Asticcacaulis excentricus CB 48: one gene and its partner. The protein of the gene in region 1 interacts with the protein of each later gene in a pairwise test. Links are inferred from orthologs where the notes say so. Each region holds a gene or a part of one and is shown on either strand. Other genes may lie near its edges. The genes, in order: ASTEX_RS08140 and ndk.

Region 1 (3,253 bases):
GTGGCGAGACTGAGGGCGGGTCTGACCGACCTGTCCTAGCCAACCCTTAGAGATTGAGTCTCACCTATGGATACGATTGCAACGCCCCTGATGTGGGGGACGTTCGCGGCCTTTGTTGTTGTCGCGCTGTTTATTGATTTTTTTGCTCTGAACAAACAAGGGGCCCACAAGGTCTCGATGAAGGAAGCGGCTATCTGGTCGCTGATCTGGGTCGCCACGTCCTTTATTTTTCTCGGCATTATGTGGTGGGAAATGGGTGGGCTTTCGGGCGATGCGGCCGCCAAGGCTCTGGCCAACACTAAGGCGCTGGAATTCACCACTGGTTACCTGGTCGAAAAGGCGCTGGCGGTCGATAATATCTTCGTCTTCCTTATGCTGTTCACCTATTTCGCCGTGCCGGCAGAGTACCAAAAGCGCGTGCTGATGATCGGTATTCTGATGGCGCTGGTCCTGCGCGCAGGCATGATTGTGGTGGGGGCGTGGCTGGTGGCGCAGTTCCACTGGGTGCTCTACGTGTTCGGCGCGTTTCTGGTGTTCACAGGCTTCAAGATGTGGCTTGCCGCCGGTCAGGAGCCTGATCTTGAGAGCAATCCGGCCTTAAAATGGGTGCGCAAGACCTTCACCATCTCGCCCCACTACGACGGTGAGAAGTTCTTTACCCCCATTGACGGCAAGCGTATCGCCACCCCGTTGCTGATCGTGGTCATCCTTATCGGTATTATCGACGTGGTGTTCGCGGTGGACTCGATTCCAGCAATCTTCGCCATCACAACCGACCCGTTTATCGTCCTGACCTCTAACGTCTTCGCTATTCTGGGTCTGCGCGCCATGTACTTCCTGCTGGCCGGGATGCACGAAAAGTTCCATCTGCTGCCCTATGGTCTGGCGCTGGTTCTGGTCTTTATCGGTGCGAAGATGCTGCTGATCGACGTCTATAAGATACCGATTGTGTGGTCCCTGACGGCGACAGCCTCGATACTGGTCCTGACCATGATCCTGTCGCTGCTGATCAAGCCGAAGGGCGAGGTACATGCAACCGGGGCCTTCCCGTTCGACTCAAAGAAGACAAACGAAGAAGACTAACCTTTGCCCCCTTCCGGCTCTGTCCGGAGGGGGCTCTTGCTTTTTACGGTCTGAAATGGCCTTAAACAGGCATGTCAGACGCCAAAGCCGCCATGCGCAAAGAGATGAAGGTCCGCCGGGCCGCGCTGGCCGCCGCCTGTCCCGATGCAGGTGAACGGCTGGCTCGGGCCTTTTTGGCGCAGGGGGGGTGGCCCAAGGCGTCAGTCGTGGCCGGGTTTCACCCCATCAGGGATGAGATCGACCCCCGACCTCTGATGCGGCACTTTCAAGCGCGCGGCTATACTCTGGCCTTGCCCAGCGTCGAAGCGGAGGGACGCATGATCTTCCGCGCCTACACCCTCGACGCACGTCTGGTGGCAGGCCCATTGGGCACGCATCAGCCGGGGCCTGATGCACCGGAAGTGTTCCCCGATCTCATTCTGGCACCGCTTCTGGCTTTTGATCGTGAAGGTGGGCGGCTGGGCTATGGCGGAGGCTTTTACGACCGCGCTTTGGACTATCTTCGCTGTGTAAATCAGAGTAATGCAAATCCATTGCAAGTGTGGGGCGTGGCCTTTTCCGCTCAGGCGGTCGCCCGCGTGCCCACCGAACCCCACGATCAGCGTCTCGATACCGTCCTCACCGAAGAGGGCCTAATCGAGATTAGAAAGAACACCTGATGCGTTTTGCTTTTTTCGGTGATGTGGTCGGCCGGGCCGGCCGCGACGCCGTGTCCGAACATCTGCCTTTTGTGCGCCGAGCGCTCGACCTCGAATTCGTAATCGTGAATGCGGAAAATGCCGCTTCTGGCTTCGGCGTGTCGGAAAACACCGCCAATCAGTTGTTTGAGGCGGGGGCGGACTGCCTGACGCTCGGCAACCATTCTTGGGACCAGAAAGAGGCCCTGACCTATATTGTGCGTGAGCCGCGCCTGATCCGCCCGCTCAACTATCCGCCTCTGGCCGATGTGCCGGGGCGGGGGGTCAATCTGTTTGAAACCGCGTCGGGCAAGCGGATTCTGGTAATGAACGCGCTGGGTCTGGTGCATATGGCGTCGATGGACGACCCGTTTGCCGCCGTGGATAAAGCGCTGGAAAGCGCGCCGCTGGGTCTGGTGGCTGATGCGGTGGTGGTCGATATCCACGCCGAAGCCACCTCTGAGAAGATGGCCATGGGGCATTTCTGCGACGGGCGCGCCTCGCTGGTGGTGGGTACTCACACCCACGTGCCGACCGCCGATGCGCAGATCCTTCCCGGCGGCACCGCCTACCAGACCGATGCTGGGGCCTGCGCCGATTATGACAGCGTCATTGGCATGGACAAGGAGGAGCCACTGCGCCGCTTCACCACACGCATCGGTAAGGAGCGCTATAAGCCGGCTTCCGGCCCTGCGACCCTGTGCGGCGTGTTTGTTGAAACAGATGACAAGACGGGGCTGGCTACGCGCGTCGAGCCCATCCGCCTCGGCGGGCGGCTCAAGACGGTGTTGCCAGAACTTCAGGTTTCGGTTTAGAACCCCGCCCAATCCCCATAAGATGAGCGCGCGGGTGCGCGCTGACAGAGGTTTCCCATGGCTGGCCATAGTAAATTCAAGAACATCATGCACAAGAAGGGGCGTGCCGACGCGGCCCGTTCCAAGCTGTTTTCCAAGCTGGCACGCGACATCACTGTGGCGGCCAAGTCGGGAATGCCTGATCCGGCCATGAATCCGCGTTTGCGTCTGGCGGTCAATAACGCCAAGGCCGAGTCCATGCCGAAGGACAACATCGACCGCGCCATCAAGAAAGGGGCGGCCGGTGAATCCGACAATATGGAAGAAATCCGCTACGAAGGCTTCGGGCCGCAGGGCATCGGCATCATTGTCGAAACACTGACCGATAACCGCAATCGTACCGGTGGCAATGTGCGTTCCTACTTCACCAAGTTCGGCGGCAATCTGGGCGAAACCGGTTCGGTCAGCTTCATGTGGGACCGCATGGGCCAGATCGAGTATCCGCTAAAGGCCGGGTCGGCTGACGCCATCATGGAAGCGGCCATCGAAGCCGGGGCTGCCGATGTCGAAACCGATGAGGACGAGGAAGACGGCGGCCACCTGATTTTCACGGCCTATGAAGACCTCAACACCGTTACAGAGGCCGTAGCCAAGGTTTTGGGCGACCCCAAGTCGACCAAGTTTATCTGGAAGCCGCAA
Region 2 (3,297 bases), on another replicon or contig:
CGTCATACCGAAGCTGCCCAGACGTCCGCGGCGTTTAGACTCCGTGTCATCCGGAAGGGCGCGGCGCATCATTTCCAGCGGCGTGTCCTCCGGGTCCATGGCCTCGATCTGATGCTGATGGAACCAGGCGACGGTCATGCGGCGGTCGCGCCACTGCGTGCCGTGCATCTCGCTCAGCGCCCCGGCCAGCAGCTTGGCAAAGGTCGATTTACCGGCCCCGTTGACCCCCAAAACCCCAATCCGATCATCGGGATCGAGCCGGATGTTGATGTTCCGAAGAATGACCGTATCCCCATAGCCAACACTGGCATCGTCCAGACGCAGGATCGGCGGGGCCAGTTCCTTTTCGGGCGAGGGCAGCCGGAAGGGGGCCACGCGGTCCTGAATATTGGCGGCAATCGGCGGCAGCTTTTCCAGCTTCTTCATGCGCGACTGCGCCTGAGAGGCCTTCGACGCCTTGGCCCTGAACCGATCGACAAAGGCCTGAAGGTGTGCGCGTTCGGCCTCCTGCTTGGCGGCATTGGCGGCATTAAGGCGGGCCTTTTCGGCGCGCATCCGCTCAAAATTATCGTAATTGCCGCTGTAGTAGTCGAGCCTTTGCCCGACCACATGCACGATGGCATCGACCGACTCGTTGAGCAGGTCGCGGTCGTGCGAGATCATCAGGGCGGCATTGGGGTAGCGTTTCAGCTTGGCTTCCAGCCATAATGCCCCTTCGAGGTCGAGATAGTTGGTCGGTTCATCGAGCAGCAGCAGGTCGGGCTCGGCCAGCAGCGCCCCGGCCAGCGCCGCGCGCATCCGCCAGCCACCGGAAAAATCCGAGATGGGGCGCGTCAGGTCAGCATTGGAAAAGCCCAGACCGCTGAGGATTTCGGCGGCGCGTGACGGCGCACGATCCGCGCCAATGGCGTAGAGGTCGTGGTGGATTTCCGCCTGCTGCATCGGATCGGCGGTTTCGAGCGCCTTCAAAAGGTTGGCGCGGCGCGTGTCGATGGCCAGCACCGCGTCGATCAGGTGCTGAGGTGAAGCGGCGATTTCCTGATCGACGCTGGCTACGCGCCAGCCTTTGGGCGTGGTGATTTCGCCGCCGCCGGGCTGTGACTTGCCCAAAATCAGGCCGAACAGGGTCGATTTACCGACGCCATTCAGCCCCACCAGACCGGCCTTGGTTCCCGGCGTCAGGGTCAGGCTGGCGCCATCAAAGAAGCGACGGCCATAAGCGTCGTAGGTCAGGTTGGTGATCTGAAGCATGAGACTGTAAAAAACGTCGTAAAAAAGCGGTTGGCGTAAGCCGTCGGCCTCGCTATAAGCCGCCCCAACCTAAACGCAAGACAAAACGGATTTCCCATGTCCCGCACCTTCTCCATCCTGAAGCCCGACGCCACCCGCCGCAACATCACCGGCGCCGTCAATGCCGTGATCGAGGCCGCCGGCCTGCGCATCGTCGCTCAGAAGCGCGTTCACTTCACCAAGGCTCAGGCCGAGCGCTTCTATGGCGTCCACAAGGAGCGCCCCTTCTTCGGTGAACTGGTTGAGCAAATGACCGCCGCGCCGGTCGTTGTTCAGGTTCTGGAAGGCGAAAACGCCGTCGCCAAGTACCGCGAAGTGCTGGGTGCCACCAACCCGGAACAGGCCGCCGAAGGCACCGTCCGTAAGCTGTTCGCCCTGTCGATCGGTGAAAACACCGCGCACGGTTCGGACTCGGACGAAAACGCCGCCATCGAAATCGCGCAGTTCTTCTCGGAAGCCGAAATCGTCGGCTAATCCGAGGCTTATTGCCGAAACTTAAAAACCCCGCCGGTGCGCCCGGCGGGGTTTTTTATTTAGCCACGAAAAACACGAAAAGCACAAAAAGGCTCCCCCCTTTTTGCCCGAAGGGCCTGCTGTCATTGTGGCAGGACTTCATGCCCAACGCGGCGCGCCAAATGTTGACCGCGTTGTTCGTGATTTTCGTGTTTTTCGTGGCTAAATTCTTCGGCCGCGAATCTAATCCAGTTCGACCACCTCGACGCGGGTGCCGTTGAGCACCAGAGCCAGCTCGCCTTTTTTCAGCTTGATGGCGTCGTCGCCGAACACCTTGCGCCGCCAGCCTTCGAGCGCGGGGACGTTGGCCTTATCGTCCAGCGCGATCTTTTCCAGATCTGCCACAGAGGCGATCAGCTTCGGGGCCACCCCTTCGTCTTCGCAGCGCACGCGCAGCAGCACCTTCAGCAGTTCCACCACGCTGGCCGGAACCTGCACCGGGGGCGGGGCCTTATCGACCTTAGGGGCGTATTTTTCTGGCTCAGCCAGAGCCGTCTGGATTACGTCGCACAGCTCGATGCCGAATTTGGACGCCCCGAAGCCCTTGGGCGTCGAGCGCAGCCGGTCAAAGGCCGCCGCATCGGTGGGCAGTTGGGTGGCGATTTCGTCCACGCCCTCGTCCTTGAGGATACGGCCGCGCGGTTGATCGCGCTCCTGCGCCACGCGCTCGCGCCACGCCGCGACCTCTTTGAACACCGCCATATATTTCAGCGAGGGCTTGCGCGGACGCAGCCGCCGCCAGGCGTCGTCGGGCGAGGTGTTGTAGAGCTTCGGATCGGTCAGGTCGGCCATTTCGGCGGCGACCCATTCGTAGCGGTTCTGCGCCTTGAGCTTTTCGACCAGCTTCGGATAGAGCCTGGCGAGATGCGTCACATCACCCAGCGCGTATTGCAACTGCTGCTCGGACAGAGGCCGGCGCGACCAGTCGGTAAAGCGTGAGCCCTTGTCGATATCGACCTTGATCACCTGACGGACCAGCGAATCATAGGCCACCTGATCGCCGAAGCCCGCCGCCATGGCCGCGACCTGCGTATCGAAGACCGGGGCGGGCATGGCCCCCAGATTGTTGAAGATTTCAACATCCTGACGGCAGGCGTGGAAGACCTTGAGGATGGCCGGATCGGTCAGCAGGTCCAGAAACGGCTTCAGGTCAAGGTCAGGGGACAGGGGGTCGATAATGCCCGCGTGCTCCTCAGACGCCGCCTGTATCAGGCACAGCTTGGGCCAGTAGGTGGTTTCGCGCATAAACTCCGTATCGACGGTGATGAACGGGGCGCTGGCGATTTTGGCGCAGAAGTCGGTGAGGGCGGCGGTCGTGGTGATAGTGGGCATAAATACGACTTTGTGCGTGAAGCGCGACGGGGATGCCCGTCTTTTTCCACGGCGATGAAAAGAGAGGACCGCACGGCGGCTGCCCGGCGCACGATTTGACGATTTTGCGAATAGCTATAGCAAGTTTTTACGGGACGAAAAGCGTCAAGCCCGCTATAGAGC

The links.
Region 2: the proteins of ASTEX_RS08140 (region 1) and ndk interact in binary tests that used the Escherichia coli proteins (3 or more experiments, as listed by UniProt). The link is inferred for Asticcacaulis excentricus CB 48 from one-to-one orthologs.

Annotation. Positions count from the first base shown.
Region 1 is NC_014816.1:1,764,947-1,768,199, reverse strand. The notes cover bases 11-2,948. They hold ASTEX_RS08140 (5-formyltetrahydrofolate cyclo-ligase), read left to right. Parts: upstream 11-1,154; coding sequence 1,155-1,742; downstream 1,743-2,948. Other genes in these bases: ASTEX_RS08130 (YebC/PmpR family DNA-binding transcriptional regulator), read left to right, coding at 2,633-2,948; ASTEX_RS08135 (TIGR00282 family metallophosphoesterase), read left to right, coding at 1,742-2,575; ASTEX_RS08145 (TerC family protein), read left to right, coding at 67-1,083. Outside these bases: more of ASTEX_RS08130, read left to right, coding at 2,949-3,253. UniProt on the Escherichia coli protein: Involved in the removal of 5-formyltetrahydrofolate.
Region 2 is NC_014817.1:715,649-718,945, reverse strand. The notes cover bases 74-3,055. They hold ndk (nucleoside-diphosphate kinase), read left to right. Parts: upstream 74-1,347; coding sequence 1,348-1,764; downstream 1,765-3,055. Other genes in these bases: rnd (ribonuclease D), read right to left, coding at 1,987-3,055; ASTEX_RS15015 (ABC-F family ATP-binding cassette domain-containing protein), read right to left, coding at 74-1,251. Also shown: more of ASTEX_RS15015, read right to left, coding at 1-73; more of rnd, read right to left, coding at 3,056-3,135. UniProt on the Escherichia coli protein: Major role in the synthesis of nucleoside triphosphates other than ATP. The ATP gamma phosphate is transferred to the NDP beta phosphate via a ping-pong mechanism, using a phosphorylated active-site intermediate.